Regions from separate parts of the Desulforamulus hydrothermalis Lam5 genome, predicted to be linked through region 2. Evidence: riboswitches for the same ligand, from Rfam matches in the RefSeq annotation. Region 2 holds a riboswitch; each other region holds the start of a gene.

What was found. A riboswitch is a leader RNA that binds a small molecule or an ion and turns the genes downstream of it on or off. The one in region 2 is predicted to bind molybdenum cofactor.
Region 1: it holds a riboswitch for molybdenum cofactor, as region 2 does, so the genes downstream of both, DESHY_RS04765 (ABC transporter permease) here and DESHY_RS11875 (molybdopterin-binding protein) in region 2, are expected to answer to the same signal.
Region 3: it holds a riboswitch for molybdenum cofactor, as region 2 does, so the genes downstream of both, DESHY_RS00735 (ABC transporter substrate-binding protein) here and DESHY_RS11875 (molybdopterin-binding protein) in region 2, are expected to answer to the same signal.

What each region holds. Positions count from the first base shown of each region.
Region 1 covers NZ_CAOS01000007.1:27,965-38,339, forward strand. The annotation lists gene nusG (transcription termination/antitermination protein NusG) at 1-50, shown strand, start outside; gene rplK (50S ribosomal protein L11) at 81-509, shown strand; gene rplA (50S ribosomal protein L1) at 562-1,251, shown strand; gene rplJ (50S ribosomal protein L10) at 1,438-1,974, shown strand; gene rplL (50S ribosomal protein L7/L12) at 2,027-2,404, shown strand; molybdenum cofactor riboswitch at 2,653-2,771, shown strand; gene DESHY_RS04765 (ABC transporter permease) at 2,870-3,628, shown strand; gene DESHY_RS13325 (ABC transporter ATP-binding protein) at 3,633-4,724, shown strand; gene rpoB (DNA-directed RNA polymerase subunit beta) at 5,030-8,467, shown strand; gene rpoC (DNA-directed RNA polymerase subunit beta') at 8,523-10,375, shown strand, end outside.
Region 2 covers NZ_CAOS01000013.1:340,803-351,177, forward strand. The annotation lists gene DESHY_RS11835 (response regulator) at 15-383, shown strand; gene fliM (flagellar motor switch protein FliM) at 418-1,410, shown strand; gene fliY (flagellar motor switch phosphatase FliY) at 1,403-2,659, shown strand; gene DESHY_RS11850 (hypothetical protein) at 2,907-3,332, opposite strand; gene DESHY_RS11855 (nucleotide pyrophosphohydrolase) at 3,325-3,678, opposite strand; gene DESHY_RS11860 (hypothetical protein) at 3,832-4,548, shown strand; gene hpt (hypoxanthine phosphoribosyltransferase) at 4,719-5,258, shown strand; gene guaA (glutamine-hydrolyzing GMP synthase) at 5,286-6,827, shown strand; molybdenum cofactor riboswitch at 7,331-7,448, shown strand; molybdenum cofactor riboswitch at 7,516-7,632, shown strand; gene DESHY_RS11875 (molybdopterin-binding protein) at 7,718-8,737, shown strand; gene DESHY_RS11880 (molybdopterin-dependent aldehyde oxidoreductase) at 8,810-10,375, shown strand, end outside.
Region 3 covers NZ_CAOS01000001.1:130,380-140,754, forward strand. The annotation lists gene DESHY_RS00695 (ABC transporter permease) at 1-178, shown strand, start outside; gene DESHY_RS00700 (xanthine phosphoribosyltransferase) at 197-769, shown strand; gene DESHY_RS00705 (S-layer homology domain-containing protein) at 962-1,852, shown strand; gene DESHY_RS00710 (universal stress protein) at 2,028-2,465, opposite strand; tRNA gene DESHY_RS00715 (tRNA-Gly) at 2,723-2,797, shown strand; gene DESHY_RS00720 (YkgJ family cysteine cluster protein) at 2,884-3,534, shown strand; gene DESHY_RS00725 (hypothetical protein) at 3,565-3,870, shown strand; gene DESHY_RS00730 (hypothetical protein) at 3,878-4,069, shown strand; molybdenum cofactor riboswitch at 4,311-4,450, shown strand; gene DESHY_RS00735 (ABC transporter substrate-binding protein) at 4,618-5,502, shown strand; tRNA gene DESHY_RS13825 (tRNA-Sec) at 5,624-5,721, opposite strand; gene DESHY_RS00740 (hypothetical protein) at 5,880-6,179, opposite strand; gene DESHY_RS00745 (polyprenyl synthetase family protein) at 6,376-7,338, shown strand; gene DESHY_RS00750 (precorrin-2 dehydrogenase/sirohydrochlorin ferrochelatase family protein) at 7,357-7,992, shown strand; gene hemA (glutamyl-tRNA reductase) at 7,967-9,334, shown strand; gene hemC (hydroxymethylbilane synthase) at 9,351-10,280, shown strand; gene cobA (uroporphyrinogen-III C-methyltransferase) at 10,286-10,375, shown strand, end outside.

The DNA.
Region 1 (10,375 bases), on a different contig from region 2:
GTGAAACTCCCATCGAGCTTGATTTTTCTCAAATTGAAAAAATGCTTTAAGCTTGTAGGTTGTAAGGAGGTGGACTGGATATGGCCAAAAAGGTAGCTGCCATAATCAAACTGCAAATTCCGGCCGGTAAAGCCACCCCGGCGCCCCCGGTAGGTCCTGCCCTGGGTCAACACGGGGTAAACATTATGGCTTTTGTCAAACAATATAATGAAGTTACTGCAGCGCAAGCCGGCTTGATTATTCCGGTTGAAATTACAGTATATGAAGACCGGTCCTTTACCTTTGTTACTAAAACGCCTCCTGCAGCAGTACTGCTGAAGAAGGCTTTAGGTATAGAGACCGCTTCCGGCGAGCCTAACAAGAAGAAAGTGGGTAAACTGCCCCGCTCTAAAGTTAAAGAAATCGCCGAATTAAAAATGCCTGATCTCAACGCTGCCAGCCTGGAGGCTGCCATGCGCATGATTGAAGGCACCGCCCGCAGCATGGGCGTAGAAATTGTAGAAGGATAGCTTCATCCGGTGGGAGGATGTAGTCCGCTAGTACCACAAAGGAGGGAAATACATGCCCAAAGAAGGGAAAAAGCTTCAGGAAGCCCGGAAGCAGTATGATAAAAACACTCTTTACGAGCCCCTGGAAGCTATGGAGCTGGTTAAAAAGACCGCTCCCGCCAAATTTGATGAAACTGTTGAAGTGGCCTTCCGCTTGGGGGTTGACCCCCGGCACGCCGACCAGCAACTGAGAGGTGCGGTTGTGCTGCCCCACGGAACCGGTAAAACCAAAACCGTACTGGTCTTTGCCAAAGGCGAAAAAGCCAAGGAAGCTGAAGCGGCCGGTGCAGATTTTGTCGGCGCCGAGGAGCTGGTAGAAAAGATTCAAGGCGGTTGGTTGGGATTTGATGTAGCCATTGCCACCCCGGATATGATGGGGATGGTTGGTAAACTGGGTCGTGTTCTGGGCCCCCGTGGTTTAATGCCCAACCCCAAAACAGGTACTGTAACCTTTGATGTAGGGCCTGCTGTAAAAGATGCCAAAGGCGGTAAGATTACTTACCGTACCGATAAAGTCGGTATTGTTCACGCACCCATTGGTAAGGTTTCTTTTGATGCCCAAAAGCTGGCTGAAAACTTTAAAACCCTGGCTGATACATTGCAGCGTGTTAAGCCTGCTTCCGCCAAGGGTCAGTACATGAAGAGCATCACCGTTTCCTCTACCATGGGCCCGGGGATTAAAATTAACCCCAACAAGCTCTAGGGACTTTGCCCGGTTGCGACAACTGAATAAGTCCAGTCGTAGACAGTTGGTGTCCTTGACTTAATGGCTTAAGCCGCCAGCCGAGACCGGGTGAATTACTGCAAAAGTGTGAAGCATTGCGGGGAATTTTGCCTGTCTTGGCGAATTCCCCCTTTTGTTTTATTCCAGCGGAAGGAGGTGTAGCTCTTGCCGACCACAAAAGCTCAAAAAGCAGTTATGCTGGAAGAAATTAAAGAAAAAATGTCCCAATCCCAGGTTACCATTTTAGCTGATTTTCGCGGCATTTCAGTGGCTAAAATCACCGACCTGCGGGCTCGCCTGCGCAAAGCCGGCAGTGAAATGAAGGTGGCTAAGAACACCGTGGCCCGTATTGCCGCCCGGGAAATCGGTGTTGAGGGATTAGATCCCTACCTGGAAGGGCCTACGGTATTTGCCTTTGGTATTGAAGACCCGGTGGCTCCTGCCAAAATCCTTTCGGATTTTGCTAAGGAAGTGAAACAAGGGGTTGACATCAAAGCCGGTATTTTAGAAGGCAAGGTGATTGATGCCAACGGCGTCAAAGCCCTGGCCGACCTGCCTTCCAGAGAAGTATTGCTGGCCAAAGTACTGGGTGGCATGCAGGCTCCCCTGTATGGCTTTGCCGGCGTACTGGCTGCCAACCTGCGCAATCTGGTTTATGTTCTGGATCAGGTGCGTCAGCAAAAAGAGAGTCAAGCATCTTAGTTTGTTCCGTTGCTTAAATTATTTATAAATTTTGAGGAGGTACAAGATCAGTATGTCTAAAGTAGCTGAAGTATTAGAAATTGTTAAAGGCCTTACCGTGCTGGAACTGGCCGAACTGGTAAAAGCTTTTGAAGAAGAATTTGGTGTATCTGCTGCTGCTCCGGTGGCCGTTGCCGCTGCACCTGTAGCCGGTGCTGCTGCTCCCGCTGAAGAAGAAAAAACCGAGTTTGATGTTATCCTGGCTAATGCCGGCGACAAGAAGATCAACGTTATTAAAGTTGTGCGCGAAATCACCGGTCTGGGCCTGAAAGAAGCTAAAGACCTGGTTGACGGTGCTCCTAAGCCCATCAAAGAAAAAACCACCAAGGAAGATGCTGAAGCTATCAAAGCTAAGCTCACCGAAGCCGGCGCTACTGTTGAAATTAAGTAATAAGTTTATTGTGACCGGTTTATAAAGACAGGGAGGGTATGCCTAAAGCAGTACTATGGGCATACCCTCTTTGTTTGCAAACAAGCTGCCGGATTGATCAGATAAAAAACCGGCCTGTTCTGACAGTCCCGGAGGGCCGCCCGGGTTGTCAGAAAAGTCTGCCTAAATCTTGACGTATTTTTGCATGTACTGTAAAATATACCCTAATTGGCAAATAACGTTGGGGAACGTTGTTTGCCCTGAACAAAATTATCTTGTTTCTCCGAGCCGGTTGTCCTAAGGCTTTATGCGACGGATTGCCGGCCGCTAGGGTAAGCCGGGAAACCGGTTTGCCTCCCGTGTGGAAAGGAGAGTGATGAAGATGTTACGGCCAGGTCATTGCTTTCCGCGACCTGGTTTTGTTGTTATTGCAGCGCTAATAAATCTATGCCGATATGCAAATTAAATTTGGGAGTTGACCGCATTATGGACCTTATTGTCAACGGCGTCAGGGAAGCGTTAATCAGCTTGTTCGGCGGGGACCCCGAAGTATATCAGGTTACTTTCTTAACATTAAAGATTTCCGGCCTTGCTACCCTGATAAGCCTTTTTCTGGGCATCCCGGCCGGCGTGTTTTTGGCTCTGCGAAATTTTCCCGGCCGCGGCTTTATAATCAGTCTGGTGAATACCGGTATGGGCCTGCCGCCGGTGGTGGTTGGATTATGGGTAAGCATATTGCTTTGGCGGTACGGCCCACTGGGATTTTTAGGGCTGATGTACACGCCTGCCGCTATGGTGATTGCCCAGGCGGTAATTGCTACCCCGATTGTTACGGGTTTTACCATTGCGGCAGTACAGCAGATAAAACCGCAGTTGCGCCTGCAGATACTGGCGCTGGGCGCTTCCCGGCGGCAATATATGTGGCTGTTAATGCGGGAGGCCAGGTTGCCGCTGCTGGCTGCCGTTATTGCCGGATTTGGCGGGGTAGTATCCGAAGTGGGAGCTTCCATGATGGTGGGAGGCAATGTCAAGGGGTACACGCGGGTATTGACAACGGCCACGGTGATGGAGGTTTCCAAAGGAAATTTTGCGGCAGCTATTGCCTTAAGTGTTATATTGTTATTATTGGCTTACGGTGTTACGTTATTACTGACCCTGCTGCAGCAGCAGGGCGAAACAACCGCTTCCGGCCACCGGGGAAACCGGTTGTTAAATTTCATGGGTAAACGGCAGAAAAGCAGGTGAAAAAATGCAGGGGCAGCAGGTAATTTTGCAGGTCAAAAACCTTTGTTGGGGAGTGGCAGGAAGGACTCTGATCGACATTGACAATTTTGTTTTGCATAAGGGTGAAACAATTGCCCTGATCGGCCCCAACGGCGCCGGCAAAAGCAGCCTGGTAAAATTGTTAGCCTTGCTGGAAAAACCCTGGCAGGGGGAGATTATTTTTGACGGCCGGCAGGTGACGGGCAGCCCCTTACAGGTAAGGCGTCAAATGGCCATGGTCTTTCAGGAAGCCCTGTTGCTCAGCGGTTCGGTGTTTGGCAATGTGGCACAAGGGCTGCGCTTCCGGGGACTGCCGCGAGATCAAATAGCCCGCCGGGTAAATTACTGGCTTAAAAAATTGCAAATTGCACATTTGGCAGATCGGCATATCCGTTATCTTTCGGGAGGTGAAGCACAAAGGGTAAGCATTGCCAGGGCTCTGGCGCTGGAACCGCAGGTGCTGTTTTTGGATGAACCCTTTGCCGCACTGGATTTACCTACCCGGATAACGCTTATTGAAGAAATCGGTGAAATTATTAAAGCTACCGCCACAGCCACCGTTTTTATTACCCATAACGTGGAAGAAATTCCTTTGCTGGCCGGGCGGGTGTGCGCTATGTCAGCGGGCAAAATAGTGCAGGATTGTTCCACCGAGGACATCTTCCGCTATCCTGTCAATGAGGAGGTGGCCAGGCTGGTGGGCATTGAAAATGTTTTGCAGGGGGTTGTTCTGCCGGGCGGCAGGACAGCACAGGTGGGCGAGACGGTGATAAGTTTTGTTGCCCGGCAGGATTACCGGCCCGGTACCAATATTAACCTGTGCATCCGGCCGGAAGACGTAATTTTAATTGAAGACCGCAAACCGGACGGCGGTCCTAACCTATGCCGGGGCCGGGTAACCAAGATTTATCCGTTAAGCAGCCAGCTGAAGCTTACAGTGGACTGCGGGTTTTCCATAACCTTGCAGGTTAACAAAGAACTTTTCTTTGCCGGCAGGGTGCGGTCGGGCAGTCTGGTTAACATCATGCTGCCGCCTGAAAAAATATATGGCTTGCCATTGACAGACAGAGGCATTTAAACTTTAATGCCAAAATAAAAATCCCAATTTTTTTCGTCAACAGACAAAAAACCACCTTGACAAATACTGCCACTTGTGCTAACATTACAAAATGTCATTCTGTGGATAACCTAAAATAAACTTGGTTAGGTGGCAAAAATTGTGCATAATTTTCTGCATAAATGGCCAAAATAAAGTAGATAAGGCGTTATAGTGTTTAAAAGCGAGGGATTGTTGATAAAAAAGCAAGACCTTGCTTTTCGTTGTCTGTAATTTTAGCACAAGACCGTCATTTATGTAATTATTTAAGGGGTGTGATGCGTTCGATGGCTTACCCGGAACAAGTAGGAAACAGGGTGAGGTGGAACTACGGCAAACTTCGTGAAGTGCTGGATTTGCCCAACCTGATTGAAGTTCAGCGAAATTCTTACGAATGGTTCCTGCAGGAGGGCCTGCGGGAAGTGTTTCACGACATCTCTCCCATTCAGGATTTTACAGGCAATCTGGTGCTTGAATTCCTGGACTACACTCTGGGAGAACCCAAGTACTCCGTGGAAGAGTGCAAGGAACGCGATGTAACATATGCCGCTCCCTTGCGAGTGAAAGTCCGCCTGATAAACAAAGAGACCGGGGAGGTCAAGGAACAGGAAGTCTTTATGGGGGACTTCCCGCTGATGACCAACAAAGGTACTTTTATTATCAACGGGGCTGAGCGTGTAATTGTCAGCCAATTGGTCCGTTCCCCCGGCGTTTACTTTGCTGACCATATCGATTCCAGCGGCAAAAGGTTGTTCACATCCACCGTGATTCCTAACCGTGGAGCCTGGTTGGAGTTTGAAACCGATGTCAATGATCACATATTCGTTCGCATTGACCGCACCCGTAAAATCCCGGCCACAGTATTAATCCGGGCCCTTGGTTACAGTTCGAATGCTATGATTCTCGAACTGTTTGAGAATGACAAATTTGTTCAAGAAACCTTAACCAGGGACAACACAGATTCAGAAGAAGAAGCATTGGTAGAAATCTACAAGCGGCTGCGGCCGGGTGAACCGCCAACGGTGGAAAGCGCCCGCTCTTTATTATATACTTTATTCTTTGACCCCAAGCGATATGATCTGGCTCATGTGGGACGTTACAAGCTGCAGAAGAAATTAAAGCACGGCGTGCTTTACCGTTATCCTAAAGGCGAAGACGGGCCCAAAGAATGGGATCGCTATTTAAACAAAGAAGTTCCGGTGGAACGTGAGTTTATCCGGGAGTTAACCAAAGAGGATATTGTAGCTACCTTCCGCTACCTGCTTGGCCTGATGAAAGGCGAAGGCAGCGTTGACGATATTGACCACCTGGGCAACCGAAGACTGCGCTCGGTGGGCGAGCTGCTGCAGAACCAGTTCCGCATCGGTTTATCCAGGATGGAACGGGTGGTCCGGGAAAGAATGACCATCCAGGATGTTGACGTTATCACACCCCAGGTGTTGATTAATATCCGGCCGGTAGTGGCGGCCATTAAAGAGTTTTTTGGTTCCAGCCAGCTGTCCCAGTTTATGGATCAAACCAACCCGCTGGCGGAATTAACTCATAAAAGGCGTCTGTCAGCCCTGGGGCCCGGCGGTCTTTCCAGGGAACGGGCGGGCTTTGAAGTGCGTGACGTACACCACTCCCACTACGGCCGCATGTGCCCCATTGAAACGCCGGAAGGTCCCAACATCGGCTTAATTGGCTCATTGTCCACCTATGCACGCATTAACAGCTTTGGCTTTATTGAAACGCCTTATCGTAAGGTTGACAAAGCCAACAAGCGGGTTACCGATGAGATTGTTTACCTTACGGCCGACGAAGAAGAAGGCCATATTATTGCTCAGGCCAACGCGCCACTGGATGAAAACGGCTATTTTGTGGAAGAACGGGTTAACGCACGCCGGGGCCATGATACACTGCTGGTGCCCACCGACCGGGTTGATTACATGGACGTATCGCCTAAGCAGGTGTTCTCGGTGGCCACCTCCTTAATTCCCTTCCTGGAGCATGACGACGCTAACCGGGCCCTGATGGGTGCCAACATGCAGCGCCAGGCAGTTCCTTTGTTGAAATGCCAGGCGCCGGTGGTAGGTACCGGTATCGAGCACCGGGCGGCAAAAGACTCCGGCGTTGTGGTGGTAGCCCAAAACAGCGGCGAAGTGGTCAGGGTAACCGCCAATGAAATTGTTATTCGTACCGATGAGGGCAAAACCGATAAATATAAATTATTGAAATTTACCCGTTCCAACCAGGGTACTTGTATTAACCAGAAACCCATTGTGGCAAAAGGCGACCGGGTGGAGGCGGGCCAAATTATTGCTGACGGACCGGCCACCGACAAAGGTGAACTGGCTCTGGGGCGCAACGTCCTGGTGGCCTTTATGACCTGGGAGGGCAACAACTACGAGGATGCCATTCTGATCAGCGAAAAAGCTGTTAAAGAAGATTTCTTCACCTCCATACACATTGAAGAATACGAATGCGATGCCCGTGACACCAAACTGGGTCCGGAAGAAATCACCAGAGATATTCCCAACGTGGGCGAAGATATTTTAAAAGACCTGGATGAAAGAGGGATTATCCGGGTAGGCGCTGAGGTCAGGCCGGGCGATATCCTGGTCGGCAAAGTCACTCCCAAGGGGGAAACCGAGCTGACAGCGGAAGAACGCTTGCTGCGGGCGATCTTTGGCGAGAAAGCCAGGGAGGTAAGAGATACCTCCCTGCGGGTACCCCACGGGGAGGCCGGCAAAATCGTGGATGTCAAGGTATTTACCCGGGAAAACGGGGACGAGTTGCCGCCGGGAGTCAACCAGCTGGTTCGCGTTTACATTGCCCAAAAGAGAAAAATCTCCGAGGGTGATAAAATGGCCGGCCGTCACGGTAACAAAGGGGTTGTGGCACGAATCCTGCCGGAAGAAGACATGCCCTTTATGGCCGACGGTACCCCGGTGGAAATTGTACTGAACCCGCTGGGTGTGCCTTCCCGTATGAACATCGGGCAGGTGCTGGAGACTCACCTGGGCTGGGCAGCCAAGACCCTGGGCTTCCATGTGGCCACCCCGGTCTTTAACGGTGCTTCAGAAGACGACATCTGGGGCTCCCTGAAACGGGCAGGGTTGCCGGAAGACGGCAAAACCGTGCTGTATGACGGACGAACCGGCGAGCCCTTCGATAACCGGGTTACTGTTGGTTATATTTATATGATTAAACTGCACCACCTGGTAGACGATAAAATTCACGCCCGCTCCACCGGCCCCTACTCCCTGGTTACCCAGCAGCCTCTGGGCGGTAAAGCCCAGTTCGGCGGCCAGCGGTTTGGTGAAATGGAGGTATGGGCCCTGGAAGCCTACGGAGCGGCTTATACCCTGCAGGAAATCCTCACCGTCAAGTCAGACGATGTGGTGGGACGGGTTAAAACCTATGAAGCCATTGTCAAAGGCGAAAATGTGCCTGAGCCGGGTGTGCCGGAGTCTTTCAAAGTGCTGATCAAGGAGCTGCAGTCGCTGGGGCTGGATGTAAAAGTGCTGTCAGAAAACGATGAGGAAATAGAAATTAAAGAAATTGAAGAAGACGTCACCGAAACAGCTAAGGAACTGGGCATTGACCTGCCGGAAGAAAGACGACTGGGTGATGTTAAACAGGAACACGACGAGGAAGACGAATACGAAGAAGAAAATGAGGAATTTGACGAAACCTTCCTCGAAGAAGCCGAAGAAGAATTCAGTTTGGATGACGAGGACTAAAACAAGCGGTATTGAAACCATCTAGCGAAATCCGCTATAAGGGGGAGTAGGTCCTTTGTTAGAATTAAATAATTTTGATAGCATTCGCATCGGGTTGGCTTCACCGGACAAGATCCGTCAGTGGTCCAGCGGCGAAGTGAAAAAACCGGAAACCATTAACTATCGCACCCTAAAGCCGGAACGGGACGGGTTGTTCTGCGAGAGAATTTTTGGCCCTACCCGGGATTGGGAGTGCCACTGCGGCAAATACAAGCGTCTCCGTTACAAAGGGGTAGTTTGCGATCGCTGCGGCGTCGAGGTTACCCGCTCCAAGGTGCGCCGCGAGCGGTTGGGCCATATAGAGCTGGCAGCCCCGGTATCCCATATCTGGTATTTCAAGGGCATTCCCAGCCGTATGGGGCTGCTGCTGGATATGTCCCCCCGGGCACTGGAGAAAGTTTTATATTTTGTGTCTTATATTGTGATTGAACCGGGCGATACCCCCCTCCTGAAGAAACAGCTGCTGACCGAAACCGAATACAGGGAATACAAAGAGAAGTTCGGCAACAACTTTAAAGCAGGCATGGGCGCCGAGGCCATCAAGACACTGCTGCAGGAAATTGACCTTGAGGAACTGGCCCGTGAACTGCGTCAGGAACTGAAAGAAGTTTCCGGTCAGCGCAAGATCCGTGCCATTCGCCGTTTGGAAGTGGTGGAAGCCTTCAGAAAGTCCGGTAACCGCCCGGAATGGATGATTTTGGATGTGGTTCCCGTCATTCCCCCGGAGCTGCGTCCTATGGTGCAGTTGGACGGTGGGCGTTTTGCCACCTCCGATCTGAACGACCTGTACCGCCGGGTGATTAACCGTAACAACCGCTTAAAACGCTTATTGGATTTGGGTGCCCCGGATATTATCGTGCGCAACGAAAAACGCATGCTGCAGGAAGCGGTGGATGCCCTGATTGATAACGGCCGCCGCGGCCGGCCGGTGACCGGTCCCGGCAACCGGCCGCTCAAGTCGCTGTCTGACATGCTGAAGGGCAAACAGGGTCGCTTCCGGCAAAACCTGCTGGGCAAAAGGGTTGACTATTCCGGCCGTTCGGTAATTGTAGTGGGGCCCCATTTAAAAATGCACCAGTGCGGGCTGCCTAAAGAAATGGCCCTCGAGTTGTTCAAGCCCTTTGTCATGAAAAAACTGGTCAACGACGGCTACGCTCATAATATCAAAAGTGCCAAACGCATGGTGGAAAGGGTGCGGCCGGAAGTATGGGATGTCCTGGAAGAGGTTATTAAGGAACACCCCGTCCTGTTAAACCGCGCACCAACCCTGCACCGTCTGGGCATCCAGGCCTTTGAGCCGGTGCTGGTGGAAGGCCGGGCCATTAAAATTCACCCGATGGTTTGCACCGCATACAACGCTGACTTTGACGGCGACCAGATGGCTGTACACGTTCCTTTGTCTGCTGAAGCCCAGGCGGAAGCAAGGCTATTAATGCTGGCTGCCAACAATATTCTGAACCCCAAGGACGGTAAGCCGGTAGCCAGTCCCACCCAGGATATGGTCTTGGGCTGCTACTACCTCACCATGGAAAAAGACGGCGCCAAGGGCGAGGGCATGATATTTAAGGACGAAAACGAGGCCATTCTGGCCTACGACAACCATGTGGTTTCGCTGCACGCCAAAGTGACGGTGCGCCGGAAGAACGGCGAAAAGCTGCAAACCACGGTGGGACGTATTATTTTCAACGAGATTATTCCGGAAGAGTTGGGCTTTATCAACAAAGTTTGCGATAAAAAGACTTTAAGTAAAATTGTCGCAGACTGTTACCGCAAACTGGGCAACGCTCATACGGCGGAGCTGCTGGACGGCATTAAGGAGCTTGGTTACAAATTCTCCACCCGGGCCGGCATTACCATCGGGGTGGCTGA
Region 2 (10,375 bases):
AGGGGGATTGGCTGATGAGCAAGCGTGTATTAATTGTGGACGATGCTGCTTTTATGCGCATGATGATTAAAAATATACTGACCAAAAACGGTTATGAAGTGGTGGGAGAAGCAGAAAACGGTGCGGTGGCCCTGCAAATGTATAAGGAGCTGAAACCGGACCTGGTGACCATGGACATTACCATGCCCGAAATGGACGGCATTCAAGGGGTTAAGGCCATCCGGGCGGTGGATCCCAATGCCAATATTATCATGTGCAGCGCCATGGGCCAGCAGTCTATGGTTATGGAAGCTATTCAGGCCGGCGCCAAAGACTTTATTGTTAAGCCTTTTCAGCAGGACCGCATTCTGCAGGCCGTTGAGCGGGTACTGTCCAGAGGATAAGGCGGCGATACCTGCTTTACGGGGGGTGTAGAGGTTGTCCAAGGATGTTCTCAGCCAGGGGGAGATAGATTCACTGTTGGCTGCTTTAATGGCAGGCGATGTGCCCCAGGAAGCCGTTGAAGCCAAAGAACATAAAAAATTAAAACTTTATGATTTTCGCCGGCCCAATAAATTTACCAAGGAACAGCTGCGCACCCTGCAGGTTTTGCACGAGGGCTATGCCCGGCTGCTGTCCAACTTTTTATCCGGTTACTTGAGGTCGACCATTACCATTGAAGTGGCTTCCATTGGGCAGTTTACATACGAGGAGTTTATTAATTCAGTGCCTACTCCCACGGTGATGACCATTTTCAGCCTGGCCCCCTTAAAGGGGACAGCCCTGATGGAAACCAACCTGCAGTTTTTGTTCCCGGTGATTGACCTGCAATTTGGGGGGCCCGGCGAAATGCCGCCCCGCGTCAGGGAACTGACTGACATTGAGCTTTCAGTGGCCAACCGGATTATTAAACGGCTGCTGGATCATTTAACCATTACCTGGAAAGATATTGTTAATATTGCCCCCAAGGTGGAATCCATCGACGCCAACCCGCACCTGCACCAGTTGATGTCGCCCAACGACATTGTGGCGGTGATAACCTTTTCCGCCGGTGTGGGCGAGGAAGTGCGGGGGCTGATTAACCTATGCCTGCCCTACAGCCTGCTGGATTCTGTGCTGTCGCGGTTTTCCATGGCCAACCAGTTTGTGCGGGAGACCGAGCAGGAAGAACAGGACCTGCGGGCGCTGGAATACTGGCTGGCGGAATCCGACGTGGAGATCAGTGTGGTGGCAGGCCATGCTGACATCAGCGTGAGGGAGTTTCTGCAGCTGCAGGTGGGGGATGTACTGCCCTTAAACCGGGGCTATACCCAAGATCTTGATTTGTATGTGGATGATGAGCTTAAATATAAAGTCCAAGTGGGAACGGTAGGCCAGAGCCTAGCGGTTCAGGTAACCTCACTGGCCGAGGAGGCGTGGGAAATTGTCTAAGCTTTTAAGCCAGGAAGAAATTGACGCATTAATGAGGGCCCAGGCCATGGGCGACAGCCCGGCACCTGTGCCGGACAGTGAAACGGCGGCAGACGGCGGCTTGCCGCAGGAACCGGCCGCCGCTGCGGCGCAGCCGGCGGGAGAACTGCCCCAGATGGATTTATCCCTTTTAATGACCCCGGAAGAAATGGATGCCCTGGGGGAGATCGGCAATATTTCCATGGGTTCTGCTTCTACCACCCTGTCGGAATTATTGAGCCAGCGGGTCAGTATTACCAGCCCCCGGGTAAAAATAATGACCAAGAAAGAACTCTTTGATTCTTTTTCAGTTCCTTACCTGGTCATTAAAGTTGATTTCAGCGAAGGGTTGAACGGCTATAATTTACTGGTGATCCGCTTGCAGGATGCTGCCACCATGGCCAGCTTGATGATGGGCGGCGACGGCACCCCCATGTCGGAGGAAATTTCTGACATGGAAATCAGTGCGGCTGCCGAAGCCATGAACATGATGATCGGCACCGCTGCCACCTCTTTATCCCAGATGTTTCACCGGCCCATTAACATTTCACCGCCGGAGACCAATTTGCTGAAAAGCAAGGAAGATCCCCTGGCCCAGCCGCCGCAGGCCATTGAGGACGTTATTGTGGTGGTTTCCTTTGATATGAAGATCGGCGACCTGGTTGATACCGACATCATGCAGATAATGAGTGTGGAAACAGCCAGGGAAGAAGCCAACCTCTTATTAAAAGATATTATGGGTTTGCCGGATACGCCGTCGCAAACAAACTTTGCTGAGGCACCGGCGGATCCGTTGCCCTCTTCGCCGGGCCTGCCAAGCTCCCAGGAGCTGGCTGAACCGGCAGGTCGGCCGGTTCAGCCAAGCAGCCCGCCGCCCGCCGCTGCAGCGGCGGCACCGCCGCCGGCAGCCGCCGCTGTTCAGCCGGCTTATCAGTCCTCAACCCTGGGATCGTTGGAACAGCGCAATCTGGATTTAATTCTGGATATTCCCCTGCGGGTTAGCGTGGTGCTGGGCCGGACCCGGCGACCCATTAAGGATGTGCTGAAAATGGCTCCCGGCTCAGTGGTGGAGCTGGACGCTCTGGCGGATGAACCGGTGGAAATACTGGTTAACGGCACCCTGGTGGCCACCGGGGAAGTGGTGGTGGTCAACGAAAATTTTGGCGTCCGCATTACCAACATTATCAGCCCTCTGGAGCGGGTCCAGCGGCTGGGCGGCAAAAAATTCTAAAGCCAAGTCGCGCAAGATAAACAGTAAGAAGATTGATGATCCCCTGTCAGCTTTTTGTTGAAGCACCGGTCACAGCACTTGCTGAGCGAAAGGAGCCATGGCGGTGACGCCCACAGGAGGTGGGCGCCACCACCATGGCGACCGCTGACCGGAGCTTAAGGGGATTATAAACCGCAGTTAATGTTTGGCGACACCTATGGTGAGGGCATTAATCCCTCACCTCTTAATTTAGCTTTTAATCCGGTTGTCAAGCAAGCAGGACAGCCAGCTGGTATTGCCCGTCCTCTACCGCCTTGAGGGCGGCTGCCGGATCCTGAGTGTAAGTCACTGTTGCCGACCTGTCCTGGGGGCTGAGGTTTAAGATGCCGCCCAGCACCTCTTGCTCCAGCAGGGCCCGGCTTGGCTCGGCTTCCGGGGCAACCTGCGGCCCCAGGCTGCTGCTGTCCTTCAGGGTGTTGATAAAGACGCAGTCTCCCCCGGCGTATACGGACAGCACCGGCCGCCGGCTGCCGTCGGCCCGCCGCCCCAGGGCGGCCATTCTGTTTAATAAAATATCCAGGTTATGATAGTCCTGGAGCAAAATAAAATCCTCCTGCATGAAGTTTTTGGCCAGTCTGTCCAGCAACGACAGGGGATGCAAGCTGCACTGCCTGATTAAAGCCACCTTAGTCATCCGTAGGCACCTCCGCTTGTTTTTCTATTGGCTTAATGCGGGTCCAGCGGTGGCTGTCCCGCTGCCGGTATTTTTCCATCATGTCCTGAAAGGCCTTGTCCAGGTCAATCTGCAGTGAATTGGCAAAACAACCTACAATGAATAATATATCTGCCAGCTCCAGGGCGAGGTTTCCTGCCGGTTCCCCTGGTTTTTTGGGTTTTTGGCCGTACAGGTGGTTAACCTCCCGGGCCAGCTCACCCACTTCTTCGGTTAAACGGGCCAGCATGGACAGGGGATGCCAGTAACCCTCCTCGAACTGGCTGATCCACCGGTGTACGTCCTGCTGCATATCTTTGAGGCTCACACAACCACTCCCTATGTAAATGCTTCCACAGGTACATTATACCATCCCATACCTAATATTGTTACCCCTGGCGTCTTTTTCATGTGCTGCTGGCATAAAGCAGCGGGTACCTCAGTATGATGATAGAAAGAACTTAGCCAGGGGGGATATTTTGTGCTGATACCCAGACAGATTTTTTTTAACAGGCGCCGGCTGGTTCCGCTGGCAGCTGCAGCTGCCCTGGTGCTTGCCTTTATTTTTTGGCTGGGCCGGTTATTTTCCGGCACCGCTCAGGCCGACCAGGAGAAAATTTTTATCACCGCCCTGGATAATACCCTGGCCAGCCGCAGTTTTCGTTTTGCTGTAGAAACAAAGCTCTTAGGGGAACACGAATTTTACAGCAAGCTGGAAGGGGAACGGGTGCTGCCGGATAAGGTGCATATTAAAGGGACTGTTTTGCAAACACCGGTGGAATTTACGCAGGTACAGGACAATACCTACATGAAAGACCCTTTTTCCGGTAAATGGCTGATGTTAAAGGATATTAAAATGTCCCAAACGGAACTGTTTTTTGCCGAGTTAAACCCCCTGGCGTATTTTAATTTTAAGGATATACCGCAGCTGGTACTGCAGGGGGAAGAAAAGGCGGCCGGCTACAAGTGCCTGGTTTTTGAGTTGAAGCCAAATTTGGAAAATATTTTTTTAGAAGATCAGTTTAACGACTATACCTATCAAGTGTGGGTGGATAAACAAGACCTGGTCATCCGCCAGGCTCTTATCCGGGCCAACCGGGCAGATACCGGCAGCCGCGGTCTGGAAATGAGCATTAAGCTCTGGGATTATAACCGGCAGCTGCAGGTAGAGGTGCCGGAGGAAATCCGGCCCAACTAGCCGTTTGCCGCAGACTTGTCAACAGTTTTTGCCGTTTCTTGCTGAAACGGCATTTTTTACGGTCAGACGGGAAAATCTATACCAGAGAACTTCAAACTCAACTATTGACGAAAAAAAGGTTTTTTTGTTATGCTCATTTGGTAGGCAAAGACTGGCAAGGAGTGAAAACAATGCATCCCCATGTGGAAAAAATACTGTTAAACGAACAGCAAATCCAGGAACGGGTCAAACAGTTAGGTCAGCAAATTACCGCAGACTACCAGGGCGAGAGCATCCTGATGGTGGGCATTTTAAAGGGAGCCATGATTTTTCTGGCGGACCTGGTGCGCAACATTGAAATACCCACTTTTTTTGATTTTATGGCGGTGTCCAGCTACGGGGCGGGCACAGTTTCTTCCGGCGTGGTTCGTATTTTAAAGGACCTGGACAAGAGTGTGGAAGGCAAACACGTTATTATTGTGGAGGATATTGTTGATACCGGGCTTACCCTGCAGTACCTGCTGGAGAATATGAAGTCCCGCGGGCCGGCCAGCCTGAAGGTTTGCACCCTGCTGGACAAGCCGGATCGCCGTAAAGTTGACATTCCCATAGATTACAACGGTTTCCGCATACCTGATGAGTTTGTGGTGGGCTACGGTCTGGATTTTAATGAGCGGTACCGCAACCTGCCTTATATTGCGGTGCTGAAACCGGAAATTTATAAAGGTTAAAGTTTTTACTGAACGGAGGAGTTGTAAATGTCCTTTGCCGAGCAGGAGCTTATCCTGGTGCTGGATTTCGGCGGCCAGTACACCCAGCTGATTGCCCGCCGCATCCGGGACTGCCGTGTTTATTGTGAGATTGAACCTTACAACGTGTCCCTTGATAAAATAAAAGCCCTAAATCCCCGGGGCATTGTTTTCTCCGGCGGCCCTGCCAGTGTCTATTTGCCCGACGCCCCCAAGGTGGATCCGGCTGTTTATGAGCTGGGCATCCCGGTGCTGGGTATTTGCTACGGCATGCAGTTAATGACCCAGCAACTGAAGGGGAAAGTGGTGGCTGCCGAGCAGCATGAGTACGGACGCACCAGAATGCAGGTAATGCAGTGCGATAATATTTTGAAAAACCTTACCGCCGATGAAGAATGCTGGATGAGCCACGGCGACCGGGTAGAAGAAGCGCCGCCGGGCTTTCAGGTAATTGCCAGGACTGACAAGGCACCGGTGGCAGCCATGGCCAACCCGGACAAGAAGCTGTATGCGGTTCAGTTTCACCCCGAGGTGGTTCACACCCCCAAGGGTACGGAAATTCTCAAGAGCTTTTTGTTTGACATTTGCGGCTGCAGCGGCGCCTGGAACATGGGTTCATTCCTGGAGGAGGCGGTTCGGGAGGTTAAGCAAAAGGTGGGCAACCGCCAGGTTTTGTGTGCCTTGAGCGGCGGCGTGGATTCTTCCGTGGCGGCGGTGCTGGTGCACCGGGCGGTAGGTGACCGGCTCACCTGTGTGTTTGTAGATCACGGTTTATTAAGAAAGAACGAAGCACAGCAGGTGGTAGAAACCTTCCGCAACCGGTTTAACATCAAACTGGTGCATGTGGACGCTTCGGAACGTTTCTTAGAGAAACTAAAGGGTATTACCGATCCCGAACAAAAGCGTAAAATCATTGGTGCCGAGTTTATCCGGGTGTTTGAGGAAGAAGCCAGGAAACTGGGCGATATTGATTTTCTGGTACAGGGCACCCTGTACCCGGATGTGGTGGAAAGCGGCACCGCCACAGCGGCCGTCATTAAATCCCACCATAATGTGGGGGGCCTGCCGGAAGATATGCAGTTTGAACTGATTGAACCCCTGCGCTGGCTGTTTAAGGATGAAGTGCGCCGGTTAGGCGAAGAACTGGGCCTGCCGGAAGAAATTGTCTGGCGCCAGCCTTTCCCCGGCCCCGGTTTAGCGGTCAGGATACTGGGTGAAATCACCAGGGAAAAACTGGCCATATTGCGCGAGGCAGATTTTGTGGTGACCGATGAAATTAAAAAGGCCGGCTTGGCCAGGGAAATCTGGCAATACTTTGCGGTGTTGCCGGACATGCGCAGCGTCGGTGTCATGGGTGACGGGCGTACTTACGCTTATGCTGTGGTGGTGCGGGCGGTTTACAGCCATGACGGCATGACCGCCGACTGGGCCCGCATCCCCCATGAGGTGCTGGCCAACATTTCTACCCGCCTGGTCAACGAGGTGGCAGAGGTTAACCGGGTGGTGTACGACATTACTTCCAAACCGCCGGGTACTATTGAGTGGGAATAGTAAAAGAAAAACCCTGCAAGATTCTATATTATAGGGCTTGCAGGGATTAATTTTATACTGTCCATTTGAAGCCCTACCTCCAATTCATAGAGCATGACAGTTGCCTGGCATAACCGGAAGTGGTCATTAAGCGGTGTTCAATAATAGCAAAGAACCAACGAATGGCTGATGCACTTTTTGGAAAATACGGATTAGTCTTTCTCTACGCCTGATTTCCAATTTAAGCGGGAACCTTTTGACGGGCTTATTAAGTTGAGGTTAGCTAGCAATAAAAAAGAAGGTATTTATTCGACAACATCTGATCTTTGTTTACAAAGGAAATATTAAATTTTGCGTAGAATATAACCCACAGTCGGATAATTAATTAATTAAGAAGCAGATTTGTCTTTTTTTGGAACATTTTTACCATTATAGAACACCGAAAATAAAAGGCAATGCAAAATTGATTTATTATAGAACGGATTATAACGGATAATATATGGTATGGATTTTGCTATAAATTTCAACGAACTTGTCTCCGAGCCGTTAGATCTAAAGCATAAGCCATGATCTCCCGGCCGTTAGGGTTCACCGGGAAACCGGTGGGCCTCCCGTGAGGAAAGGAGTACGGTAAATACTTGGCTAACAAGGCCAGGGTCTGCCTGCTTCTTTGCGGAGACTCTGGTTTTTATTTTTTAACAAGATAAATCTGAATTGTGAGCTCCGAGCTTGGTAGTCTAAGGCAGTGCTATGACGGCCAAGCCGATAGGGTTTAATGGGAAACCATTAAGCCTCCCGTGTGGAAAGGAGTATAGTAGTAAACCTTGGGGGTAGAATGCCAGGGTGCTGTTTATCCTTCCACAGCATCCTGGTTTTTATTTTTCTATCATAAATACAAGGGGGATATGGTTATGAAGATGGTACCGGTCCAGGAGGCGGTGGGAATGGTTCTCTGCCACGATATTACCCAGATTATACCGGGTAAATTTAAGGGCAGGGCATTCAAGAAAGGGCACATTGTAAAGTTTGAAGATATTCCAAGACTGTTGGATCTGGGCAAGCAAAACTTGTACGTATGGGAAATAAATAAAGACCTATTGCATGAAGATGACGCAGCCCTGAGAATTGCCAGGGCAGCTGCCGGTCACGGCATAACCCTTACTGAACCTAAAGAGGGCAAGGTAAACCTGGTGGCCAAAGAAAAGGGGCTGCTTAAGGTAAATTCAGATGCTTTATACAGTATTAACGAACTGGAAGATGTAATGTTTGCAACTCTACATACCAACCAAATAGTTGAAAAGGATAAAGTATTAGCGGGTACCAGAATCATTCCTCTGGTTATTAAGGACGACAAAATTCGCAATATTGAAAATATATGTCGAATTAACTACCCGTTGATTGAGGTCAAACCCTTTAGATCTTTAAAAGTTGGTGTTGTCACCACCGGCAGTGAAGTGTATCATGGTCGAATTCAGGATGAATTTGGACCGGTAGTAACCAAAAAAATAGCGTCGTGGGGGAGTTATGTCTTCAGACAGATATTTGTGTCTGACAGCACAGAAATGATTGTAAATGCAATCAACCAGTTATTGCGAGAGGGGGCTGAGATGATAACAGCTACCGGAGGCATGTCTGTAGACCCCGACGATTTGACTCCCGCCGGAATCAGAGCTGCCGGTGGACGCATTGTTACCTACGGTGCACCCACTTTGCCCGGGGCTATGTTTATGGTGGCCTACATGGGAAAAGTACCGGTTCTGGGGTTGCCAGGTTGTGTAATGTACAGCCGCAGCAGTATTTTTGACCTGGTGGTCCCTCGCATTTTGGCAGGGGAAGAAATAACCCGCAGAGATATTGTTGCTCTGGGTCACGGTGGTCTCTGTGTTAACTGTAAGGAATGCAGATATCCGGACTGTGGTTTTGGCAAATAACTTGGAATTGAAATTTAAGGTGCTGTTTGACAGGCCTTAAAGATTTAATAAATAGAGAAGGAGTGTAAAAAATTGATTAAAAAGAAGCTTAACATCAACGGTGTTACTACTGTTGTAGTTGCCGATCCGGAAGCTATGCTGGCAGATGTCCTGCGTGGACAACTGCACCTGACCGGAACCAAGGTTGGCTGCGGCAAAGCCCAGTGCGGGGCCTGCTCGGTGATCTTGAACGGCAAGGTAATCATGTCCTGCGCCTACAAGATGAAACGCATTCCCGACGAATCCATTATTACCACCATTGAGGGTATCGGCACCCCCACCAACCTGCACGCCCTGCAACTGGCCTGGGTTAAATACGGCGCTGCCCAGTGCGGCTTCTGTTCCCCTGGCTTTATTGTATCCGCCAAGGGTCTCTTGGACCAAAACCCGAACCCGACCCGGGAAGAAGTACGCGACTGGTTTCAGAAGCACAGAAATGTCTGCCGCTGCACCGGTTACAAGCCCATCGTGGACGCTGTGATGGCGGCTGCCAAGCTGATGCGCGGTGAAATCACTGTAGAAGACCTGAGCTTCCGGATGCCGGCTGACGGCAAGATCTTGGGTACCGATTATCCACGTCCATCTGCTGTGGGCAAGGTCACAGGCACCATTGAATACGGCTCCGACTTCGGTCTCCGGATGCCGCCCGGCACCCTGCAGCTCAAACTGGTCCAGGCCCAGGTTTCTCATGCCAGGATTCTCTCCATCGATACCTCCGAAGCTGAAAAAATGCCCGGTGTTTACAAGGTTGTTACGCATAAGGATATTAAGGGTAAAAACCGCATTAACGGCTTGAACTTCCCAAACAACAAGGGGGACAGCTATGACCGTCCGATCCTGTGTGATGAAAAGGTCTTCCAGTTCGGCGACGCCATTGCCATTGTCTGCGCCGACACGGAAGCAAACGCCCAGGCTGCTGTAGAAAAAGTTAAAGTAGAACTGGAAATTCTGCCGCCTTACATGAGTGCTCCTGCTGCCATGGAACCCGATGCCATTGAGATTCACCCCGGTACCCCCAATGTTTATTATAAGCAGCTTATCGAAAAGGGTGAAGACACTGCGCCGCTGATGGAAAAAGCAGATGTTGTGGTGTCTATGGAAGACTTATACGTCGGCCGCCAGCCCCACCTGCCCGTCGAGCCGGATGTTGCCGCCGCTTACTATGACGAAAACGGCAACCTGCAAATTCTGTCGAAGAGTATCGGCCTGGACCTGCACGCCCTCATGATTGGCGAAGGCCTAGGCCTCGAGCCGGGCAAAAACCTGTTCCTGTCCCAGTTCCCCGGTGTGGGCGGTACCTTCGGCTACAAGTTCAGCCCCACCATTGAGGCACTGGTGGGTGCTGCTGCCATGGCTACCGGCAAGCCTTGCTTCCTGAACTTCAACTACTACCAGCAGATTACTTACACCGGCAAGCGGTCACCTTTCTTTATCGACCTGAAGTACGGCGCTACTAAGGACGGCAAGATCATTGCCATGGAAAGCAACTGGGCAGTGGACCATGGTCCTTACTCCGAGTTTGGCGACCTCCTGACTCTGCGTGGTGCCCAGTTCATTGGCGCCGGCTATGGCATTCCGAACATCCGCGGCGTAGGCTAC
Region 3 (10,375 bases), on a different contig from region 2:
TGATGCGCTGGGTTTTCGTGCCCAGGCCATGGGGATTATGATTCCTTCATTCTTTTTAAAAATGTTGCCCTACATCTTTACCATCCTGGTTCTGGTGATGGTGACTCGTAAAGCGATGGCCAACCGGGTGGGTGCGCCGGGTGCCCTTGGTTTGCCCTACGACCGTGAAGAACGCTGATTTATCAGGGGGTTTTTTATGCAGCTTTTAAAAGAGAAAATTTTACATAACAGTCAAGTGGTTTCCGATCATATATTAAGGGTAGACTCGTTTATCAATCATATGATTGACCCCGCTGTGATGCAGGAAATCGGACAGGAGTTTGCCCGCCGTTTTTCCGGTACGCAGATTACCAAAGTGTTAACGGTTGAAGCATCGGGCATTGCGGTGGGTTTGGCAACGGCCATGACCCTGGAAGTTCCGCTGTTGTTTGCCAAGAAAAAAAGACCCTCCACTTTACAGGGGGACTGTTATCTTGCTAATATTTACTCATTTACCAAAAACGAGTCGGTAGATATTTATGTTGCCAGTCAGTTTTTAAGTTGTCACGATCGGGTGCTGATAGTTGATGATTTTTTAGCCCGGGGCGAGGCACTGAAAGGATTGATCAGACTGGTTGAACAGGCGGGTGCTCATCTGGCGGGGGTGGGTATAGTAATTGAAAAACTGTTTCAGGGTGGGGGTAAAGCCCTGCGTGAACAGGGCGTCAGGATTGAGTCTTTAATTAGAATTAAAAGTATGGAGAATAAACAGCTGCATTTAGAAGAATAAGGCCGGCCTGCCGGCAGGGCAAGCATGTTGTAAAGCTTTAACGTTTCAAACGGTCTTTTGAACTCTGCCGGACACTTGTCTTAGCACCGCTTAATGAGCGAAACAGCAACCGGGGTAATTTTGTTAATACCGGCGGCTGGCTGGAACTTTCTGTTATGGCGTTACGTCAATTAAGTAACAGGAGGGAATTCTATGCATAAGTCCGCAGGTAGTTATATAATTAGTGCTTTAATTATAGGTGCTGCTTTTTTTTGGCCGATGGGCCCGGGGCAAGCCGATGAAATCAAATTTGTGCCTAAAATTGAAACCCCTGCCGGCAAGTCGTTATGTAATGAAGCAAATAAGCCGGTATCCTATGTAAACAGGGGCGAATTTGCGGTAAAGCTGGTAAATTATTTGGGGTTAAACCTTGATAATTTTCGCTTTTTTAAAGCACCCGAAGTTTCAGACTTTTACGATGACGTGCCGGCTGGTTCACCACAGGCCAATGCCGTTATGATTTTAGCTTACAACGGTGCTTTGCCAACCACCGACAGGCTTTTCCGTCCGGCGGAAATATTATCAAGGGAAGAAATGGCGCAAGTGATAAGCTCTTTGTTGCGTCAAAAGGCTGCCGAACAGATAGAACCGCCTGCTGCCCTGCCGCCGATTAAAGATCTGGCTGCTGCCGGCAGCCGGGCAGTGGACGATATAAAATTGGTAGTAGGTTTAAATATTATGAGTTTAAACCGTGATGGCAGTTTTCTGCCCAAACAGGGTGTTACATCAGAAGAAGTGGTTGCTGCCTTAAAAGAAGTGAGGCAACTGGTCAGTGCAGGCGATGACGACGTGACAGCCAAAATTATTAGCGGGGCGGAAGGCGACAGAGTATTAGAAATTTCCTGGGGCGAAAAGCCTTCCAGCGGCTATGAAATCTACATTGTGGATATTAAGTTGGAAGGCAATGTATTAACGGTTAATTATCAAACTAAAGAACCTTTGCCGGGTTCTTATAACTCGACAGTAATTACTGAGCCGAAAGACAGCAAACCTATTCCGGTTAACTATCCGGCAGTGTTAAATATTAAATTAAACAAATTGTAATTCTTATCAACTCAAAGGGAGGTTGCAATACTGCATTTTCGCAGTTGCAATTATCCCTTTTTGTTATTCTTAACATAATAAAATTCCCTGATCTTACGTTGCTTTAAAATGACTGCTGCACCATGAACTAAGCTGTTCGTAGTGCAGCAGCCTTATTTGTTGTATGGAGTTTTCGTCAGCGGATAATTAAGACCGGGCAGGAGGCGTGTCGAGAGACACGATTGCTGACACTTCCCATTAAATAGCCCTTTATTTCTCCTAAACCACGGCTTCCCAGGATGATTAAATCGTAATTTTCGGCCCGGGCTTTTTCTAAGATTTCGTCTGCCGGTTGCCCCATGACAATAAATGTATCAACAGCTATGTTATTACCACTAAACATAGAAATATATTGATCAAGTAATTCCTGGCCGTTTTTCATTAATTCTTCAACAATGGCTTGCTGCGCCTGGCCTAAACGATCCACGGCCGTATTTACATAGGGAGGTAAACTGGGCACCACATGCATTAAAGTTATCTTGGCAGCCAGTTTTGCCGCTAACTCAACAGCATGGGACAGGGCCTTTCTGGCACGTTCAGAGCCGTCTAAGGGTACCAAAATTTTTTTATACATAGCATATCCTCCTTGTTTTTAGGTGTAGTTCTCTTAAATATTAAAAATTCCTGCTATTTTGGGGAGGATATGCGCTGACTGATCTTCATCACCCCCTTCATGTTTGCCTGATATACTTTATGAATGAATGGGCCCGTTTAGAATAATGTTTAAGAAGGGAATACTTGTATGCAGGACTAAAACCAGGTAAAAGTTCGTATTTTAAAATATTTGCTTTTGACAAACTTTAAGATTTATGCTATATTAACATTGTTGATGCGGAAGTGGCTCAGTGGTAGAGCATCGCCTTGCCAAGGCGAGGGTCGCGGGTTCGAATCCCGTCTTCCGCTCCAGCTGTATCCAGCAGGGGGAAACCCTGCTTTTTGTGTTTCTTGTAAAACAATCTTGCAAACTTTTCTGAGGGAAGTAAGGGAAAGACGTGAAAATACGCGTATATAAAAAGACGGGTAACCTGTATGATATTGAAGTTTTACATCCAAGGGCCACTGTGCAGGACTATCTGGATGCGGTTAACGAATTTATAGAAAAAAATACTGATCCTCCTTGCCGGGGTTGCGATGAATGCTGTTGGGAACGTATACCCCTGACCAGTATTGATGTTTATAATTATTTGCAACAAGCTAACCTGTTACAACTGGATAAACGCCGGCCGCTGCTGGATTTTCTGGAAAAGTATTGCTATGTATATGTGGAAGGCGGTGCGGTTGATATCAGCCTGGGCTTCACCCTGGAAGGGGCTTGTATTTTTCTCAATCAACAAGAGCGAATTTGTTCCGCTTATGCATGCCGTTCCCTGGTTTGCCAGAGCTTTATTTGCCTGGAGAGTACCTTAAGGGCACAGGAGTTGCGCTCAGAATTGGTAAATGCAGGCATGGATGAACTGGTGCGCCAGTGGCTGTGGCAAAGCCGCCAAGCAGGGCGTAAGCCGGTTGCGCATGAAGCACACAACCCTAACCCCAACCTGGCCGATTATCCAGCCAATGGCTTTACCGATAAAACCAGTTACCGCCAGGTTCTTTTAGCGGATATTTGCAGCCGGAAGCTGTGGAGCAAATTATATAAGCCCTAAAATAAGAAAAATTTTAATTTGGTGATCGGCATGGTTACACAAATTAAAGAAATTCGCAAGCGTAACCAATTAAAAAAATTAAACGCCTTGGTAAAGGAAATTTTGGAAGTCAGACAGTTTTTAAAATACTTTGATAACCTTAACCTGCCGGATTACCAAGCGATGATTGATCAATTACCACAGGGCATTGAGCCGGGCTTGCTAATTCGTTTACAGCAGCGGCAGTCCTTGGCATATTATGGCTATTTTGAGCTTAAAGCACGGGAAGCAGCTTTAAAAAAAGCTATCCAAAAAGCTTCTGACGATTTGGATAACTTGTTAAAATTTGGGGAATAATAAATTTATGGTAACTGATATTCGAACTTACCGGCATAAGCAAAAATTAGCCCATATCAATGAGCTGATCAAACAATTAATGCTTGTCAGGTCAGACATCCAAAGGTTGAAGATTGAAGAAGAGCGGTTGAAAAATGCCATTAGAGATTTGACCAAAGAATTAGCTTGGTCAGACCGGCCCAACATTTTACGCGAATAGGGTCATTTGCCGGATTAACATGTGTCATGGAAAAAACTGGGGATAAAACAGTGGATAATGTGGATAATTATGGAAGATGATTACAGCAATCCGCAATACTTGCAAATTTGGCGAACCGGCAGGGGTTTCTGCGTAAAACAGCCGGGAAGTCAGCTATATAATTAGCGGTCAAAAACCGGCTTAGTTTTTAAATTTTTCTGTCAGATAAAAAGGATTACCGATAATTTTGCAGAATTAAGCATTAAAATTAAAACTCCGAGTCCAATAACCTGTAGACACTGTTATAAATTCTTGTAACATTGTTATGGTTTTTGGACCGACAGGGTATGTTGGGAAACCGGCATGCCTCCCGTTGCGGAAAGGAGATGATAGACGACAGGTAATGCCGAGCTTTGTTTCCTTTTCCGGGGATAAAGCCCGGTTTTTTAATTGCCTTACCAAAGCCTGCAATACTGCTGTTGTTTCATGCCCATGGTCTGCGTTTTGTCTTAACAGGTTGATTAAGTAATTTAGTTCAAATTGCTCTGTTTTAAAGGAGAGATTGCATGATGCGTAAAATAAGTACTATTGCTGTAATTTTTGCACTGCTTGCTGCATTTATGGTTGGATGTCAGGGTAAAAGCGAGCCCAAGGAGAACAGTAATGAGGCAGCCAAGCCGGAAACGCCGGATGTAATTTTAGCAACTACCACCAGCACCCAGGACAGCGGACTCCTTGATATTCTCATCCCGGATTTTGAAAAACAAACCGGCTACCGGGTTAAGGCTGTTGCGGTAGGAACCGGACAAGCCTTGAAAATGGGGGAAAAGGGAGAAGCCGACGTGCTGTTAACCCATGCTCCCAAGTCTGAAAAACCTTTGGTAGATGCCGGAGCGGTTATTAATTACCGGTTAGTGATGCACAATGATTTTATTATTGTCGGGCCGGAGAATGACCCGGCCGGTGTAAAACAAGCCAGGAGCAGTAAGGAAGCTTTTCAAAAAATAGCAGCAAAGGGTGCGATTTTCGTTTCAAGAGGGGATGATTCAGGCACACATAAAAAAGAGCTCGCTCTCTGGGAGGCGGCCAAAATTGATCCGCAAGGACAGAAATGGTATCAGGAATCCGGCAGCGGCATGGGTCAAACATTGAACATCGCCAATGAAAAATTAGGTTATACCTTAACCGACAGGGCCACTTATCTTGCCCAGAAGAAAAATCTTAAACTTGTTATTGTTTCCCAGGGTGACAAAGATTTGCTTAATATTTACCATGTCATGCAAGTAAACCCCAATAAATTTTCCAAAGTTAACGCTGCCGGGGCTAAAGCGTTTGTGGAGTATATGATAAATCCTGATACTCAAAAAATAATCGGGGAGTTTGGTCGGGAGAAATACGGCGAATCTCTCTTTTCTCCGGACGCAGGAAAAGAAGCAAGTGAACCGGGTAAATAAGTATAACGTGAGCCGGCCCGATTTCTCCTTGCAAATGCAGGGGGTTACCAAGTGGCCGGCCGGGAATCAGCAAACCACCAAATTTTGAAGGCTTCCGATTGCTCGGAAGCCTTCAAATTACTGGCGGGAGTGTGTGGGAATCGAACCCACCATGGACAGGAGCGCTGCCCAACGACTGGTTTTGAAGACCAGGAGCACCACCAGGCACCATCCACTCCCAAGGTATATCTAAAAGTTATTAATTTCCGTCTTATTATAACATAGTAAAGGTTCGCAGACAATAAATTGTCGCCGGCAAATATGTTACTTGCGGTTTTGTTTGCCCGCCTCGGCTATGCCGGTCAACCTGCTTGTTTTTTATGTTAGCCGTTAGCTTGCTATTCCCGCTTAAAGGGAATGATTTTTCCTTTTTCAGATGTTTGATCCGGTTTTGGATGATCAGCCTGCGTCTCAGCGGAGCAACCTCCACAGCCGGGGCACCCACCGTTAAGATTGACCAGGCCGAATTGAAAAGCTGTTTTGAGAACTTCGTGTCCCAGCTTATCCAGTTTCGGATTATAATAAGGAAGAGTTTGGCTGTCATCGATATGCTGCAAAACTTGCAGAAGAAAACTGCGCATGGTTTCAGTATCAAGCAGATCCACGAGATCCCGGCGGGGAATAAATCTTTTTGTCATCGTGATCTCTCCTAAAAAATATTTATATTGGTAATTTCACCGCCCAGAGGGATTTTCCTGCAGGATCAAGATTTGCCGGTATAACAAAAATATGCCGGCTGAAGGTTAAGCTAAAAATAGAGGAATTTTTTAACTATTGGCGAATAAGTACCTGTTATGGTGGAAAGATACTCTCAAGTAGGTGACGGTTTGCAATATGCTGGATTTTTTCAGACAGGTTAGGGAAGACCTGGAATTAGTTGAACAGGAAATTAAAGCGGTTGTTCAATCCCGTGATCCACTGCTAACTCAAACATCCATGCACTTATTGAATGCCGGAGGAAAACGTTTACGTCCGGCTTTTGCGCTTTTGGCAGGTAAGTTATACAACTACAGCTTGGAAAAACTTTTGCCCCTGGCCGTGGCTTTAGAACTGATTCATATGGCATCATTGGTACATGACGATGTGGTGGATAATTCGCAGACCAGAAGGGGTACTCCCACAGTAAAAGCCAATTGGGGCAATGCCATATCCATGCACACAGGAGATTATCTGTTTGCCAAATCTCTGGTGCTTATTTCACAATATGAGAACCCGGTAATTGCCAAGGTGTTGGCAGAAACCAGTGTAAAAATGTGTGAAGGAGAAATTCACCAAATTTCTACCGCCTTCAAGGCGGATCAAAGTTGGCGCGACTATTTTTACCGCATAGAACGTAAAACGGCTTTGTTAATTGCGGCCAGTTGCCAGCTGGGAGCTGTGGCCGCCGGAGCACCGGTCCAGGACCGGCAGCGTTTAAGAAGGTTTGGCCACCAGTTAGGCATGGCTTTTCAGATTACTGATGATGTTTTGGATATGGTAGCTGACCAGTCTTTGCTGGGGAAACCCCTGGGGGGCGACCTGCGCCAGGGCATATTAACCATGCCGGTGCTTTATTCGCTGGAGAAAAGCCCGCAGCGCCGGCGCCTGCGGGAGCTGGTGGAGATACCAAACAAAACTGATGACCAGGTAAAAGAAGCTATAGATATTATTAAGGAAGCCGGGGGTATCGAATTTTCTTTTGAAGTAGCCCGCCGGTATATTGACAAAGCCAAAAACAATTTGGCATTACTGCCGGACCGGCCGGTTAAACAGGCCTTTTATGAGATTGCAGACTTTATTGGCATTAGGAGGTTCTAAAAACAGCGATACATGGAAATGCTTTACCCTATTTTTGTTAAATTAGCCGGTCGGCTTTGTCTGGTGGTGGGCGGCGGCCAAGTGGCGGAACGGAAGGTCGGTTCGCTGCTGGAGTGCGGGGCCAGGGTAATAGTGGTGAGTCCGGAGGTTACCCCGGCCATTAAAGAATGGGCAGATCAGGGCAAATTGGAACTGCGCCGGCGAGCCTACCATACTTCTGACCTGGCAGGTGTTTTTCTGGTGTTTGCTGCCACCAACCGGTCAGAAATTAACCGGCAGGTGACTGAAGACTGTTTAGCCCGCAATCTGGCTGTCAATGTTGCGGATGATCCCGATGCTTGCAATTTTTATGTACCTTCAGTTATCCGGCGGGGCAAACTGGCCATAGCGGTTTCCACAGGCGGTGCCAGCCCGGCTTTGGCTGCCCGGATTAGGCGTCTGCTGGAACGGCAGTTTGGTCCCGAGTACCAGGAATTTATGGAAATACTGGCTGATGTGCGCAGTCAGGTGCTGCAGGATGTAACAGATATTGAGCAAAGAAGAAAGATCTTCAGTCACCTGGTGGAATCAGATATAATTGAGCTTTTAAGAAACAAGGAGTACGACCAGGTAAAGGAGCGCATTAAAAATGCTTATTGCGGTTATCGGCGTTAACCACCGCACAGCACCGCTGGAAGTGCGGGAGAAACTGGCTTTTCCGGAATGGGGAATTAAGGATTGGCTGTGCAAACTGTTATCCTACCCTGGTATAGAGGGATGTGCTATCGTTTCTACCTGCAATCGAACCGAGATTTATATTGCCCCGCTGGAGCTGGATACGGGTATGAGCTCCGTATGGTCATTCTTATCCGAAAAGTCTGGCCTGGATATATCTGAGATTAAAAACTACACTTTTTGTCATACTTTATATGATGCTATCCGTCACCTGTTCCGGGTAGTATCCGGCTTGGATTCCATGATCTTGGGGGAAACCCAAATTTTGGGCCAGGTAAAAAAGGCTTACGAGCTGGCTTTGGCGGCCCAAAGCACTAATGTGGTGCTTAATACTTTATTCCAACAGGCCATTACCACCGGCAAGCGAGTGAGGACAGAAACCGGTATTGACCAAAATCCGGTTTCCATCCCCTACGCAGCGGTAGAACTGGCTAAGCAAAGTTTGGGCTCGCTGCAGGGTCGTTCCGTGTTGGTGGTGGGGGCCGGCGAAATGAGCGAACTGACAGTTGTTCATTTAGTTGCCAACGGAGTCACCAGTGTGATTGTTTCTAATCGTTCATACGACCGGGCGGTGCAGCTGGCAGAAAAGTTTAACGGGTCGGCGGTTAAATTTGACCGGCTTTTTGAATATATGAATAAAGCAGATATTGTCATTTCCAGTACGGCAGCCCAACACTACGTGATAAAATATGCCGATATGAAGCAGGTTACGGAGCGCCGGGCCGGCAAAACCATTACGATGATAGATATTGCCGTCCCCCGGGATATTGATCCGGCAGTGCGTCAATTGCCGGGAGTTAATTTATATGATGTAGACCATTTGCAAAACGTGGTGGATGCTAATTTAGCCGAGCGAAGGCAGGCGGCCGTACAGGCAGAAGGAATTATTGAAGAAGAATTAAACGAATTTATGTGCTGGCTTTCTACCCGCTATGTTGTGCCGACCATCAGTGCTTTGAAAAAGCTGGGGGAAGAAATCAAGCAGCGAGAGTTGCAGCGAGCCTTTAACCGTTTGGGTGACTTAACAGAGCGGGAAAGAAAAGTTATTGGTTCCCTGGCAAATTCAATTGTCAATCAATTACTCCACCACCCGGTTATTAAATTAAAGCAAGCTGCTCTCACACCGGAAGGACATTTATATATCGAGATTGCCCAAAACATATTCAATTTAAATGTAGAAGGGAAGCCTTTGCAAAGAAAGAAAAAGGTAGCAGCCTGTTCCGCCACCGGTTGGGACAAGGGAATTACTGCAGTGGCGGCAGACAGCAGGCCGAGCGAATAAAAATGGGGAGGCTACCATGAAACGTAAAATTACCGTAGGGAGCAGGGACAGTGCTCTGGCTTTGTGGCAGACCCGTTGGGTGGTTGAACAACTGCAACAGCAGAACCCTGATGTAACCTTTGAGATTGTTACCATGAAGACCAAAGGGGACAAAATGCTGGATGTGGCCCTGGCCAAAATTGGGGACAAAGGCCTTTTTACCAAGGAATTGGAAGTGGCCATGCAGTGCGGGGAAATTGATTTTGCTGTGCACAGCTTAAAGGATTTGCCCACTGTTTTACCCGCCGGCCTTACCATTGGGGCGGTTTGTCAGCGAGATAACCCGGGAGATGCACTGGTTTCCCGGGATGGCCGCAAGCTGGCTGAACTTCCCAGAGGGGCTCGCATCGGCACTTCATCGTTGCGCCGGTGTGCCCAGTTATTAAACTGCCGGCCCGATTTTCAACCGGTATCTTTGCGGGGCAATCTTAATACCCGTATGAAGAAGCTGGCAGCCGAAGGATTGGATGCCATTATCCTGGCGGCCGCCGGCCTTATCAGGCTGGGCTGGCAGGACATGATTGCGGAAATTATTTCTTTTGATATATGCTTGCCTGCTGTGGGACAGGGCGCCATTGCTGTAGAATGCCGGTCGGAGGATGACTATATACTGAAGCTTTTGCAGGGTGTGGAGCATCCTGCTACCCGGGCCGCCACCAATGCAGAAAGAGCTTTGCTGCGGCACCTGGAAGGGGGCTGTCAGATTCCCATTGGCGCCTATGGGGAAGTTGTTAGCGGCAAACTAAATTTAACCGCAGTTGTGGCTACGCTGGATGGCAGTCAGGTAATTCGGGCCGGGGGCGAAGCATTGCCGGACCAGGCAAATCAGTTGGGTATTGAAGTGGCAGAAAAATTGTTGGCGATGGGCGGTAAAAAAATATTGCAACAAGTCAGGGCAGGGGAATGATGAATATGAACAAAGGTTATGTTTATCTGGTGGGAGCCGGCCCCGGCGATCCCGGTTTAATTACTGTAAAAGGTTTAAATTGTATTCGGCAAGCA